Linked DNA regions of Paracoccus pantotrophus. The protein of the gene in region 1 binds, or shares a complex with, the protein of each later gene. Links are inferred from orthologs where the notes say so. Each region holds a gene or a part of one and is shown in the gene's direction. Other genes may lie near its edges.

Region 1 (7,487 bases):
TGGGGGCCGGCGGATCGGGATCGGGCGGCAGCATCGAGGCGCGCGGGCGGTGGTCATAGCCCTGCATCATGTCGCCCTGGGTGATCTTGACCACCGAAAGGCCAAAGACCAGCGCCACGAAACCCAGCAGCACGACCAGAAGCCCGATGTTGCGGCTGCGGCGGCGCTTGTGCAACTCGTGTTCGACCTGGGGCAGCATCACCACCCCCCGATCCAATGCTGCACCAGCAGCGCCAGGAAATGCAGGAAAGTGTAATAGAGCGACAGGCGGAAATAGCGTTTCTCGACCCGGTAGCCATCGGCCTGTGCCTGGTCCTCGCTGCGGCGCAGGATCTGCCAGCCGCCGGCGATGAACAGCAGGTTCAGCACCGCCGAGACCGCCAGGTAGAGCGGCCCGCCGACCGAGGTGAAGCCCAGCCAGATCGCAAAGGGCGCCAGTACCAGCGTATAGGCGAAGATATGGCAGCGCGTCACCTTGCGACCATGAGTCACGGTCAGCATGGGCACGCCGGCCTTGGAATAGTCGTCCTTCATGAACAGCGCCAAGGCCCAGAAATGCGGCGGCGTCCAGAAGAAGATCAGCGCGAACATCAAGAGCGACTCGAGGCCGATGCCGCCGGTGGCGCAGGCCCAGCCGATCATCGGCGGAAAGGCCCCCGCGGCACCGCCGATGACGATGTTCTGCGGCGTCGAGCGTTTCAGCCAGATCGTGTAGACCACGGCATAGAAGAAGATGGTGAAGGCCAGGAACCCGGCCGCGAACCAGTTCGCCGCCAGCCCCAGCATCATCACCGACAGGCCCGAGAGCGCGATGCCGACCGCCAGCGCCTCGCCCGAGGAGACGCGGCCCGAGGGCACGGGACGGCCCGCGGTGCGGCGCATCACCGCGTCGATGTCGGCGTCATACCACATGTTGAGGGCACCCGAGGCCCCGCCCCCCAGCGCGATGAACAGCACCGCGCAGAAGGCAACGAAAGGGTTGACCGGCTGCGGGGCGATCCACAGCCCGACGAAGGCCGTGAACACCACCAGCGACATGACGCGCGGCTTCAGCAGCGCCACATAATCGCCGAAGCCCGCCTCGGCGGGCCCCTCGTATGCGTTGATATCGGCCACGGCCCGGCCTTACTCTGCCGAGGCCAGCTTGACGGGGCTGGCGGGCAGGTAGTCCGAGGCGTCGGCGGCGAATTCCTCTTGCGCGCCGGCAAGCCAGGCGTCGTATTTCTCCTGGCTGACCGCCTTGACCACGATGGGCATATAGGCGTGGTTGATGCCGCAAAGCTCGGAGCACTGGCCGAAATAGACGCCTTCCTGGTCGACCGAGAACCACAGCTGCGCGATGCGGCCCGGCACGGCGTCCTGCTTGACGGCAAAGGCGGGCACGGTCCAGGCGTGGATCACGTCGGTCGCCGTCACCTGCACCAGAACCTTCTTGCCGACCGGAACCACGACGGCATTGTCGGTGGCCAGCAGGTATTCGTCCTCGGAATAACCGGCATCGGCCAGGGCTTCCTTCTCCAGCATCAGCGCATCGAAGGCGACGCCGTCGTTGGGATATTCATAGGACCAGTACCACTGGTGGCCGATGGCCTTGATGACCAGGTCGGGATCGTTCGGCATCTCCTGGCTGCGGAACAGGATCGGCAGCGAGAAGGCGCCGATGGCGACCAGGATCAGCACCGGGACCAGGGTCCAGATCACCTCGATCGGGGTGTTGTGGGTAAAGCGCGCCGGCACCGGATTCGCCCGGCGGTTGAAGCGCACGATGCAGATCAGCAGCAGCAGGCAGACGAAGATCGTCACGGCCGTGATGATGTAGAGTACGAAATGATCCAGCCATTGCTGATCCTGCGCCAGCGGGCTCGACGCCGGCTGGAAGTTCATCCCGCCATTCACCGGCTTGCCGATCACCGGCAGATCGCCCAGCACGTCCTGCGCCAGGGCCGGAACGGCCGCCAGTGTCGCAACTCCCAGGCTCATCACCGCCGCCACCCCGCGGCGCTTGGTCGCAATTGCCATCATCCCATCCCGTTGCCTATCATGCCACCGGCAGGCCCCTGTCCCGGAGCCACCAGCATTCGGTCCTGCACCAGAACCATATCTTACCCCGACGGGCAAGCCATACCTATCGACTTCTTGCCAAAAAAGCCCTAGGCCGGTCCGCATGACAAGGACCGGTTCCATGACAGACGCTGCCTTTTCACCCTTTCGGACGCATCTCGATCAGGACCGCGCGCTGCGTATCCTGCGCGACGCCCTGGCGGGGGCGGATGACGGCGAGCTTTTTCTGGAACGCGCCCGGTCCGAGGCGCTGGTCTTCGACGACGGAAGGCTGCGCACCGCCAGTTATGACGCCGAACAGGGTTTTGGCCTGCGCGCGGTGCGCGGCGAGGTGACGGGTTACGCCCATTCGACCGAGATCGACGAAGCCGCGCTGAAGAAGGCGGCCGAAACCGTGCGCCTGGCCGTCGGCGCCGGCGGCGGCACGCTGGCCCTGCCACCGCAAGGCGAAATCCGGCCGCTTTATGCCGCCATCGACCCGGCCGAAGAGGTGCCCTTTGCCGCCCGCGTCGCATTACTGCGGCAAATCGACGCATTCGCCCGAGACCTGGACCCGCGGGTGGTCCAGGTCTCGGCCAGCATCGCGACTTCGGTGCAGGAGGTGGCGATCCTGCGCCCCGAGGGCGGGCTGGCCACCGACATCCGCCCCATGGCGCGGCTGAACGTCTCGGTCATCGTCGAATCGAACGCGCGGCGCGAAACCGGGACCGCGGGCGGCGGCGGGCGCATCGGCCTTTCCGGCCTGGTCGCGCCCGAGCATTGGCAGGGGCTGGTGCGCGAGGCGCTGCGCATCGCGCTGGTCAACCTGCGCTCGGTGCCCGCGCCCGCGGGCGTGATGGATGTGGTGCTGGGCCCCGGCTGGCCCGGCATCCTGCTGCACGAGGCGGTGGGCCACGGGCTCGAGGGCGATTTCAACCGCAAGGGGCATTCCGCCTTTGCTGGGCTGATGGGCAGGCGCGTCGCCGCGCCCGGCGTGACCGTGGTCGACGACGGCACCATTCCCGACCGGCGCGGCTCGATCTCGGTCGATGACGAGGGCACGCCCCCCGGCCGCAACGTGCTGATCGAGGACGGGATCCTGGTCGGCTACATGCAGGACCGGCAGAATGCCCGGCTGATGGGGGTCGCCGCCACCGGCAACGGGCGCCGGCAGAGCCACGCCCATGCCCCCATGCCGCGCATGACCAACACCTTCATGCTGGCGGGGTCCGAGGATCCGGCCTCGATCCTGGCCGGACTGGAGGACGGGATCTATGCGGTCGGCTTCGGCGGCGGGCAGGTGGACATCACCAACGGCAAGTTCGTGTTCTCCTGCACCGAGGCCTATCGGGTCAAAAACGGCCAGGTGGGCGATCCGATCCGCGGCGCGACGCTGATCGGCGACGGCGCGACCGCGTTGCAGCAGATCCGCGCCATCGGCAACGACCTGTCGCTGGATCCGGGAATCGGCAATTGCGGCAAGCAGGGACAATGGGTTCCGGTCGGCGTCGGCCTGCCCACGCTGCGCATCGGCGGGCTGACCATCGGCGGATCGGCCGCCTGAATCGCCTTGATTCCAATGGGTTGAAGAAATTCTTCGCCGGCTAACCCATTCTTAACCTTTGCCATGCGATGTTTCGGCCTGCGGATCAGGCAGAGGCATGGAACATGATGGCAAGGCAGCTTTCCTTGGACCCCCACCACGGACCCCGCCCAAAAGGGGAGGGGCTTGCCGCCTTGCGCCTCATCCGTTCCCGCAAGGTGGGGCCGGCGACCTTTCACCGGCTGCTGGGCGAACATGGCAGCGCCCAGGCGGCGCTGGCCGCCCTGCCCGCCATGGCGCAGGCCGCGGGGATCCAGGATTACACCCCTTGCCCCCTTTCGGTCGCCGAGGCCGAGATCGCGGCCGGCCGGCGCGCCGGCGCCCGGCTCGTGACCTGGGGCGACCGGGATTATCCCGCCCTGCTGCGCGAGGTGGCCGAGGCGCCGCCGGTGCTGTGGCTGCGCGGCGACATGGCGGTGCTGGACCGCGTGCCGGTGGCGGTGATCGGGGCGCGCAACGCCTCTTCCCTTGGCCTGCGCATGGCGCGCGGCATGGCCGCAGGCCTGTCGCAATCGGGCGCGGCGGTGATCGCGGGACTGGCGCGCGGCATCGACACCGTCGCGCATGAAGCCGCGCTGCACGGCGGCACCATCGCCGTCATGGCCGGCGGCATCGACATGATCTATCCCGGCGAAAACGCGGCCCTGGCCGAGGCGATCTGCGAAACCGGCCTGCTGATGACCGAACAGCCGCCCGGTACCGAACCGGTGGCCCGGCATTTCCCCGCCCGCAACCGCATCATCTCGGGCCTGTCGCGCGCCGTGGTGGTGATCGAGGCGGCGCATCGCTCGGGCAGCCTGATCACCGCGCGCTGCGCGCTGGACCAGGGGCGCGAGGTGATGGCGGTGCCGGGGCATCCGATGGATGCGCGGGCCGCCGGCTGCAATGCGCTGATCCGCGACGGTGCGCTTCTGGTGCGCAATTCGGCCGATGTGTTGGCGGCGCTGCAATCGAACGGCCCCAGGGTCGCCCAGCCGGCGGCGGCAGAGCAACCCGCGGCAGCAACCCCTGCCCCCGTCCCTGTCGCCCCGTCGGCCGGGCGGGTCACGCAACCCGCCGCCGTCACCCGCCGGCTTGCGGAACTGGGTCATGGCATCCCGCGCCAGGTCGTCACGGGCCGGCCGCGCGACGCCGGCGGGCCGGTGGACCTGGAGCGGCGGATACTGGCGCGGCTGAGCCCCAGCCCGACCGAGGAAAACATGCTGATCCGCGACCTGGGAGTCCCGGCCGCCATCCTCGCCCCCGCGATCCTGGCGCTGGAACTGTCGGGCCGGGTGCAGCGCATGGCAGGCGGCCGGCTGGCGCTGAGCGGCGGCTGAGGCCCTCGCCGCTCCGATCACGGGGCAGTCACGCGCTTGTTGGGGAACCGCACCGATCGCCGCCGGTTGATCCGGGATCAAGCGACCATCGGAAAAGAGGACCGACATGCGCCGCATCTACAAGACCACGACCGCGATGGTGACCTGCCTGTCCCTGATCGCCCCGCAGCTGGCGGTGGCACAGGACCAGCAGACCCAAGGCGCCGACGAGCAGGTCATCCTGCCTCCGGACCAGCAGCAGGAGGCCGAGGCGGGGCAGGCGCAAGAGCCGCAATCCGCGCCCGAACCCGCGGCAGAGCCGGTTCCGGCGCCGGCCGAACAGCCGCAGGCCCAACCGCAGGCCGAGGCCCCGAGCCCCGGCGATCCGCAGGTGCAGGGCGCCAGTTCGGCAAGCGAATCCCCCGCGCAGGAATCCGCCGCGGAACCCGCTGCAGAACCGCAAACCCAGGACGAGCCCGCCCCCCCGCAAGGCGAGGCCGCTGCGCAGGACCAGCCCACGCCTGCCCCCGCGCCCAAGCCCGATGTGACCCAGGCCGAGGAGCCGCAGCCCAAGCCCGCAGTGGTCGAGGCGGCCGAGCCCCCGATGGCGCAGCCCGACCCGTCGGTCCAGCAGGGCGAGCCCGCGCCCAAGCCGGACACGCCCGCAGCCGTGAGCCCGGCCGATCCGGCCCCGGCGCAGAAACCGCAGCAGGATGCAGCCACGCCGCAGGATACCGGCCAGGCCGGGCAGCCGGCGGCGGTCCCGGACGCCGAGGCGCTGAAGGAGGCCCTGGAAGCCGAGGCCACGCCCGAAAAGCCGCAATCCGCCCAAGAGGCCGAGCCGCAGGCAGAGACGCATGGTGCCGCGCAACCGCAGGTCGATCCGGCCCGCGCGGACGAGACCCAGCCGTCTCAGACCCCCGACGCGCAGGAACTGGAGCGCCGCCTGCAAGAACAGGCGCAACAAAGCGGGTCCGAATCGGGCGGGCCCTCGGAACAGCCTTCGGACCAGGCCTTGCCCGACGAGCAGGCCGCGGGCGAAGAACCGCGCCCCGATGCACAAGAGCTGGAGCGCCGCTTGCAGGAACAGGCCGACGGCCAGCCCGAACAGACCGCGCCGGAGCAAGCCCAATCCGAACAAGCCCCGGCAGAACAGGCCGCCGAGGTGCAGGCGCCCGAAGCCCAGGCCCAGCCCAACGCCGTCGCGCAGCGCGCCGCCGAGGAAACGGCCCCCGCGGCAGCAGCCGCCCTGGCCGCCGGCGATGCCGAGCCGGCGCAGGGCCAGTTGAACGAGGTGCAGATCACCGAGGAAAACGCCCGCAGCTCGGCCGAGGAATTCGCCACCTCGGTCATGCAGGGCATGCAGCAGCAACAGCAGCAGCCGGCCGGCGATCCGCAAGCCCAGGAGGCCCGCCGCGACGATGACGACGACACCGTCAAGGACATCGCCAAGCTGCTGCTGGCCGGGGCGGCCGGCATGGCGGTCGGCAAGATGCTGTCCAACGACCGCCAGGTGGCGCTGAACACCGGCGACCGGGTGGTCGTCACCCTGCCCGACGGCAGCCAGCAGGTGATCAAGGACGACAACGCCCTGCTTTACCGTCCGGGATCGAACGTGCAGACGGAAACCTTCGACGACGGCTCGACCCGCACCACGGTGCTGCGCGCCGACGGCAGCCGGGTGGTCACCATCCGCGACGCGAACATGAACATCCTGCGCCGCACCCTGCTGCGCGCCGATGGCACGGAGACCCGGCTGATCGACGATACCCAGGCGCAGCCGGTGCAGATCTCGACCCTGCCCGCGCCGCCGCCGGTGCGCATCAACCGCGAGCGGCTGGACGAGGCCGCGCTGCGCGAGGCGCTCAGCCGCGAGGCGGCGGTGGATCGCCGCTTCAGCCTGGGCCAGATCCGCAATATCCCCGAGGTGCGCGCGCTGGTCGCGCCGGTGAACGTGCCCGAGATCACCTTCGACACCGGATCCTCGGCCATCACCCCGGATCAGGCGCAGCAACTGGCGACCCTGGGCAAGGTGATCCGCGACAGCATCGACCGGAACCCGCGCGAGATCTACATGATCGAGGGCTATACCGATGCCGTCGGCTCGGACGCCGCGAACCTGGCCCTGTCGGATCGCCGGGCGGAATCGGTGGCGCTGGCGCTGACCGAATATTTCCAGGTGCCGCCCGAAAACATGGTGGTGCAGGGCTATGGCGAGCAGTTCCTGCTGGTGCCGACCGACGGGCCCGAGCGGCAGAACCGCCGTGTCGCCGTGCGCCGCATCACGCAGCTGCTGGCGCAGAACTGAGCGCGGGAAGGCCGCGGGCAGATGCCCGCGGCCTTTGGCAATCCCGCGAGGGCCGGATCGGATAGCCCAACGCGGCCGGCACGGACGGCTTCACTCGCCAAACCCGCTGGAATCCTGGCACCGCGGCCTGCCCGCGGCGCAGGCGCAAGTACGGGACCGATGCAAGGCCGGTTCTGACTGGTCCGACGACCGCCCCCTCGGCCCCCTCTGCCTGTGGCCGCGAATGCGACAATGTGAT
Region 2 (7,313 bases), on another replicon or contig:
CCAGGCGCTGAACGCCGGGCGGGCGCCGTCAATCCAGCATCCGCTTGATCGCCGCGACATGGCCGGCATCGGCGGCGCAGGCGTCGGCGGCCAGCGCCGCGGCCTCGTCCAGCAGCGCCTCGGGCGCGACCAGCCGGTCGATCAGGCCCCAGGCCAGCGCCTCTTCGGCCGGGATCTTTTGCCCGGCCATCAGGATCATCTTGGCGCGCGCCGGCCCGACCAATGCGCGCAGGCGCAAGGGATCGCTGGGCTGGGGCAGGAAGCCCAGGCGCATGACCGGATAGAAGATTTTCGCACCCGGCACCGCCAGCCGCAGGTCGCAGGCCAGCACCATGCCCAGGGCGCCACCCGCCGCCGTGCCGTTCAGCGCGGCGATGGTCAGGCAAGGCATCGAGGCCACGCGGGACGACAGCCGCTCCCATTCCGGGGACAGGGCCAGCCCGGCGCGGGCCTCGTCCAGATCGGCCCCGGCGGAAAACACCGCGCCCTCGCCGGTCAGGATCACGGCGCGCAGGGCGGGCTCGGCGGCCAGCGCGTCGAAAGCGGCGGTCAGCCCGGCCAGCATGGCGCCGGTCAGCGAATTGGCCTTGGCCGGGCGCGCGATGGTGATGCGTCCGATCCCGCCGACGATTTCCCTGGTGATCATCATTCCCTCCTTGGACCCGCGCGCTGGCTGTGGCAAAAGCCGGATCGGTGTTTCTTATGCAATTCTCGCCGGAAAGGTGTTATGAAATGAACCTGCGACTGACAAGCTCGGCCCTGGCGCTGGCCGCGATGACGGCCCCGGCGCTTGCCGATGTGACTTCGGAACAGGTGTGGCAGTCCTGGGTCGATTACTACCAGTCGCTCGGTTACAGCGTGACCGAGGGCAAGCGCGACAAGGCCGGCGACACGCTGACGCTCAGCGACATCGCCATCAGCGGCGGCGTGCCCGACAGCCAGGTCAGCTTCAGCATTCCCCAGGTCACGCTGAGCGAGGGGGCCGACGGCACGGTCAAGACGGTCTTCGCCGACCGGATGACCGGCGAGGCGCATGGGACCGATCCCGACGGGCAAAGCTACAGCCTGCCCTTTACCGTGGACATGCCGGGCAATGCCATCGTCACCTCGGGCGCGCCCGAGGACATGACGCATGACTTCGACTATCCCGCGATGGACTTCACCTTGACCACGATCAAGAGGGGCGACAAGGAAACCCCGCTGCCGATCAAGGTGGGCGTGGCGGATTCGACCGGCACCTTCCACATCATTGCCGGTGCACCGGCGAAATACGACTATGCGATGAAATCGGGCGCGATCACCTTCTCGGGCGACGTGGACAGCGAGGAAGGCGACAAGGTCAAGTTCGGGGGCAGCCTCGCCGATCTGGAAACCACCGGCGAGATGGCCGTCCCCTCCGGCATCAAGCTGGAAGAGGACATGAACGCCGCGCTGAAGGCCGGGCTTGCCATGAATGGGGTGCTGAAATCCGGCGCCATGGCGGTCAGCTTCGACTTTGCCGGCACCGACGAAGGCGGCGAGGCCACCAGCGGCGCCGGCAAATACGACGGCAAGGGCTTCGAGCTGAGCTTCGGCCTGTCGCAGGACGGCATGACCTACCAGGCGGGCTCGGATGCCGGCAGCTTCGAGCTGACCAGCAGCGACATGCCCTTCCCGATCAATTACGCCATCGAAAGCGGCAGCTTCGACATGCAGATGCCGGTGATGCAGTCGGATCAGGCGCAGCCCTTCAAGTTCGCCTATTCGCTGGCCGGGCTGACGCTGGGCGATGCGATCTGGAACCTGTTCGACGCGCAGGGCCAGCTGCCGCGCGACCCGGCCTCGCTGGACATCGACGTGACCGGGCAGATGAAGGTGGCCAAGGACATCTTCGACCCGGCCGGCATGGCGCCTGCCGCGGACGAGGCCCCGGATGAGGCTGAGACCGACGGCGCCGAGGGCATGGAGGCTGCGGAAGCCGACCCGCAGCCCTTCGAGCCGGTCGAGGTCGCGATCAACCAGTTCGCGCTGGTCGCGCTTGGCGCCAAGGTGAATGCCGAGGGCGCGCTGAAGGCCCCGGAAAGCGGCGACATGACCACCCCGGTCGGCGAGGTCCATGCCCGTTACGAGGGCGTGAACGGCCTGATCGACAAGCTGGGCGCCATGGGCCTGATCCCCGAGGATCAGATCATGGGCGTGCGGATGATGATGGCCATGTTCGCCAAGCCGGTCGCTGAGGGTGAGGACAGGCTGGAAACCAGGCTCGAGTTCAAGGAAGACGGCTCGATCTTTGCCAACGGCCAGCAGATCAAGTAACCCCTCCGGGGCGCGGCGCCCGGCGCCCTGACGGATCGCATTGCGGGGGCCGGGCGTTGGTGCCGCGGCCCCCGTGTCCTATTCCAAGGTGAACCGCATGTCCGAATACCATCGACTCGAGGCTTTGGCGCAGCAGCTTCTGGCGGCGGCGCGCAAGGCGGGCGCCGACCAGGCCGATGCCGTGGCGCTGGAGGCCGCCGCCGTCTCGGTCGATGTGCGCGCCGGGCATCTGGAACATGCCGAGCGCGCCGAGGGCGTCGAGATCGGGCTGCGCGTGCTGGTCGGCGGGCGGCAGGCCTGCGTCTCGGCCTCGGACCGCTCGGCCCGGACCATCGAGGAAATGGCGGTCCGCGCCGTCGCCATGGCGCGCGAGGCGCCGGTGGACGACACGCTGGGCCTGGCCGAGCCCGAGCAGCTGGCCCGCGACACCGACAGCGCCCGGCTGGACCTTTACGACCACGCGGCCGAGCCCACGCCAGAGCATTTGCGGGATCTGGCCTTGCGTGCCGAGGCGGCGGCGCTGGCGGTCGAGGGCGTGTCGACGGTCGAATCCGCCGGTGCCAGCCATTCGCAGCGCCGCATGTGGCTGGCGGCGACGAACGGCTTCTCGGCCGGCTACGGGCGCAGCGGCCACAGCCTGTCCACCGTCGCGATCACCGGCGAGGGGCTGGGGATGGAGCGCGACTGGGCCGGCGAAAGCCGGGTCCATGCCGCCGACCTGCCCGCACCCGAAGAGATCGGCCGGCTGGCCGCCGAACGTACCGTCGCCCGGCGCGGCGCGCGCAAGCCGCCGACCGGCGCCTTCCCGATCCTCTATGACGAGCGCGTGGCCTCGGGGCTGATCGGCCACCTGGTCGCGGCGGTGAACGGCGCCTCGGTGGCGCGCGGCGCCAGCTGGCTGCGCGATGCGCTGGGGGAACAGGTGCTGCCCAGGGGGTTCGCGCTGCGCGAGGATCCGCACCGGCCGCGTTATGGCTCTTCGCGCCTGTTCGACGGCGAGGGGCTGGCGACCGCGCCGCGGCTGATCGTGGCCGATGGCGTGTTGCAGGGCTGGACGCTGGACCTGGCCACGGCGCGCAAGCTGGGCATGGACTCGACCGCCAATGCCATGCGCGGTGCCGGCAGCCCGCCCTCGCCCGGCGTGACCAACCTGGAGCTGACCCCGGGCGACAAGACGCGGGACGAGCTGATCCGCGAGATGGGGCGCGGCTTGGTCGTGACCTCGATGCTGGGCGCCTCGATCAACGGCACCACCGGGGATTATTCGCGCGGCGCCGGCGGCTTCTGGGTCGAGAACGGCGAGATCGCCCATGCCGTCAACGAATGCACCATCGCTGGCAACCTGCGCGACATGCTGCTGCGCCTGACCGCCGCCAATGACCTGCCCGACTGGCGCTCGATGCGCGTGCCCAGCCTTCTGGTCGAAGGGATGACCGTTGCCGGCGAGTGACCTTGCGCTTCTGGAACAGGCCGCGCATGAGGCGGGCGAGATCGCGCTGCGCTATTGGCGGCGCGAGCCGCGGGTCTGGGACAAGGGCGACGGCGCCGGCCCGGTGACCGAGGCCGACCTGGCCGTCAACGCGCATCTGGAGCGCCTGCTGCGCAGGGCTCGTCCCGATTACGGCTGGCTGAGCGAGGAAAGCGCCGACGACCCGGCCCGGCTTCAGGCCGAGCATTGCTTCATCATCGACCCGATCGACGGCACTCGCGCCTTCATCGACGGGCAGGTCGGATTTTCCCATGCGCTGGCGATCACCCGCGGCGACCGGGTGGTGGCGGGCGTGGTGCATCTGCCGGCGCAGCGCACCACCTATGCCGCCTCGGCCGATGGGCCGGCGCTGCGCGACGGCAAGCCCATTGCCCCCTCGGCGCAGGGGTTGCGCGGCGCCCGCGTGCTGACCAGCAAGGCGAGCCTCGATCCCGTGCATTGGCGGGGCGCGGCGCCGCCGGTCAAGCGCAGCTTCCGCCCCTCGCTGGCCTGGCGGCTGTGCCTGGTGGCGGACGGGCAGTTCGACGCCACGCTCTCCACACGCCCGGCCTGGGAATGGGACGTGGCGGCGGGCAGCCTGATCGCCGCCCGTGCCGGCTGCCTGGCCAGCGACCTGTCCGGCGCGCCGATGCGTTTCAACGCCGCCCGGCCGCTGACCGACGGGCTGGTGGTGGCGGCGCCGGCGCTGCACCGCCAGCTGATCGCCGCCATGACACCCCGGATGGCGATGCCCGGCGGTCGGGTTGATGCGCCGCCGCCCGCCGACTAAGAAGGGGAAAAAGGCCGGAACCGCTCTGGCCATGTCCCGCAGATGACAGGGCCCGCGCATGAGCCGTCTTCCCCCCGCGACCCGCGACCGGCTGGCCGACGAGATCACCTTTCATCCCGCCAATGCCGAGGCGCGGCTGCTGCGCGAGGCGCTGGGGCGTTTCGCCACCGGCGTCACCGTGGTGACCACCACCGGGCCCGAGGGACCGCTGGGCATGACGGTGAACAGCTTCTCCAGCGTTTCGCTGGAGCCGCCGCTGGTGCTGTGGTGCCCGGCCCGCGCCTCGGCCCGGCACGCGGCCTTTGCCGGGGCGGCGGCCTGGTCGGTGCATGTGCTGGGCGCGGAACAGCTGGAGACCTGCCTGCGCTTCACCCGCGGCGGCCGGCAGTTCGAGGGGCTGGAGAGCGTGCTGACCCCCGAGGGCGTGCCGGTCATTCCCGGCGTCGCGGCGCGCTTCGACTGCATGGCCCATGCCGCGCATGAAGCGGGCGACCATTCGGTGCTGATCGGGCGGGTGCTGCGGGTCACGGTGGCAGGCCCGGGCGATCATCCGCTGGTCTTCGCCGCCGGCCGCTTCGGCCAGTTCGAGCCGGATGCCGGCTAGGCCGGGCTAGCCGCGCATCAGCCGGCGCAGCATGGCGCGCACGATCAGCCGATGCGCCGGCCCCACCACCAGCATATAGGTCCGGCCGAAGCGATTATGCGTCACCACCGAGGAGGTGATCGCCAGCTCTGCCCCGTGGGTCGAGATGCAGGTCATCACGTCCAGATGCCGGTCGCGCTCGGCCAGCACCAGCAGGTTGGGCGCGGTATGCTCGACCAGAAAGAAGTCCAGCCGCTGACCGGCGCGCACGCTGTCGCTGGGCGCCTTGCCCAGCCCGCCGATGCGCCGCACGCCGAACCGCGCCGACACCGCGTCGCGAATGCGGAAGGCCAGGCCCAGCAGGGGCAAGGGGCGGCTGCGGATACGGTTCCATGCCTCCAGCGGGGTGATCGGCGCGGGCAGCAGCACCGTTTGCCGGTCGAGAAAGTCCAGCCGCCCGGGCGGCGCCAGCAGCGGCACCCCTTGGATCTGATCGGCCTGCATTTCACCTCCGCTGCCGGGATGGGCGCAGTCTAGGCGGGGGCGGGAAGGCGGAAAGCCGTCAAACTGTCGCAGCCGGGTTCAGCTGCCCTCCAGCGGCGGCAGCGGCTGCGAGAAGATGTCGTCGATCCGCGGCAGCGGTGCGGTGCTGGTGCGGATCGACCGGCCCGGCCCGGACAGCGTGGCGATCTGCCGGGCAAGCCGGGCGATGGCCTGCGACTGTGCGCGGGCGATGGCGGCGGGGTTCTGGTCGGCAAGCGGCACGGAAATGTCGAAGCCGCGCGCCTGGTTTGTGCCGCCCGCGCCCTCGTCAGCGACGAAATAGCGCCCGGTCAGGCGATAGCTGCCGTCGGCCTGGGCCAGCGCCTTTTCCACCCGCACCTCCAGCCGGCGACGCGGCGGTTCGGCCAGCGGCCATGGCTCGGCGATCACCGTGGCGCCCGAGAGATCCGAGATGCTGCGCGCCAGCGTCAGCGTGAAGGCGCGCTGCGGATCGTCGGCCCAGAGCTGTTTCGTGTTCGAGCGCACCGCCCCGTCCCCGGTCTGCCAGCTGACCTCACCGCCCGAGGCGTATTCCGGCAAGGACACGTCCTTCAGCTCCGCCGTGCCCAGCCGGTCGGGCACCCGTTCGCCCGTCATCGGCGGGTCGATCAGGTAGCGCGCGGTCTTTTCGCCGTTCGAGCAGGCGCCGAGCAGGGCGAGGCAGGCGGCGGAGGCAAGGATCAGGCGCATCTTATCGTCCCAGGATGAAGGCTTGCGGATTGCGTTCGATGGTCCGGGCCAGGCTGCCGAAGGCATTGGCGGCGCGGCGCATCTCGCGCATCAGGTTGATGGTCTCGTTGTTGAAGCTGGAGCGGTCGCCATAGGCGGCGATCACCGCATCGGCCCGCGCCGCCAGCGCCTCGAGCCGCGCGGAAAGCTGCGGCAGGCGTTTCGCCGCGTCCGAGACATCCTGCGCCGCCGTGCTGGCCGAGGCGAGCGCCGTGTTCAGGCTGCCCGCGGCATTGCCGTCGCGCAGGTCGTTGAGCAGGCCGGAGGCCGCCTTCAGCGTCTCGGACAGATCCCTGGGCAGCCGTTCGGCATCCTCGGTGCCCAGAAGCGCGCGCACGTCCCTGAGGATGCCCTCGGCCTCGGTGCCGATGGCGGCATAGTCCACCGCCTCGATCTTGACCGCGGCGGCGTCGATCTGGTCGACCATGGCCGGCACGTCGGCGGCGGCGAGCTTGACCGCCTCGGCCGCTGCCGCCGCCTCGTCCACCATGCGGCGCAGTTGGCCCACCGCGCCGGATTCGCGCAGCTCGGTGGTGACTTGCCGGATCTCGCCGGCGGCGGCCTGCGCGTCCTCCAGCGTGCCGCGCAGGGCGCCGGGGATGGCGCGGGTATCCTCGCTGCTGGCGATGGCGGTGACGCTGTTCATCATGTCGGTGACGGATTTCAGCGCCTCCTCGATCGGCAGGTTGCCGACGCGGGTCAGGAAGCCCTGTGCCGTCTCGGTGAAATCGGAGATCTCGCCGGGGACCGAGGGGATGAGCGGATAGGGATCGCCGGCGCGGTCCAGTTCGGCCGGCGTGGCATCGGGCAGTTCGACCAGCTCGACCTGCAGCGAAGTGCCGAAGAAACCGGCGCTGGCGACGCGCGCCCGCAGGCCGGCCCGGACCTGGCCGGCCAGGAAGTCC

What was found.
Region 2: the proteins of tldD (region 1) and ESD82_RS10885 are in contact, whole or in part, in a solved structure (PDB 5NJ9), measured with the Escherichia coli proteins. The link is inferred for Paracoccus pantotrophus from one-to-one orthologs.

What each region holds. Positions count from the first base shown.
Region 1 is NZ_CP044423.1:1,256,843-1,264,329, forward strand. What follows is about bases 1,414-4,393. They hold tldD (metalloprotease TldD), read left to right. Parts: upstream 1,414-2,182; coding sequence 2,183-3,604; downstream 3,605-4,393. Other genes in these bases: coxB (cytochrome c oxidase subunit II), read right to left, coding at 1,414-2,022; dprA (DNA-processing protein DprA), read left to right, coding at 3,712-4,393. Outside these bases: ESD82_RS06095 (hypothetical protein), read right to left, coding at 1-199; cyoE (heme o synthase), read right to left, coding at 199-1,116; more of coxB, read right to left, coding at 1,126-1,413; more of dprA, read left to right, coding at 4,394-4,962; ESD82_RS06120 (OmpA family protein), read left to right, coding at 5,069-7,249. UniProt on the Escherichia coli protein: Metalloprotease involved in CcdA degradation. Suppresses the inhibitory activity of the carbon storage regulator (CsrA).
Region 2 is NZ_CP044426.1:92,790-100,102, forward strand. The notes cover bases 1,763-4,568. They hold ESD82_RS10885 (TldD/PmbA family protein), read left to right. Parts: upstream 1,763-2,392; coding sequence 2,393-3,745; downstream 3,746-4,568. Other genes in these bases: ESD82_RS10880 (DUF2125 domain-containing protein), read left to right, coding at 1,763-2,295; ESD82_RS10890 (3'(2'),5'-bisphosphate nucleotidase CysQ), read left to right, coding at 3,732-4,553. Outside these bases: ESD82_RS10875 (enoyl-CoA hydratase/isomerase family protein), read right to left, coding at 29-646; more of ESD82_RS10880, read left to right, coding at 733-1,762; ESD82_RS10895 (flavin reductase family protein), read left to right, coding at 4,612-5,157; ESD82_RS10900 (DUF2867 domain-containing protein), read right to left, coding at 5,164-5,640; ESD82_RS10905 (PqiC family protein), read right to left, coding at 5,719-6,369; ESD82_RS10910 (PqiB family protein), read right to left, coding at 6,371-7,313.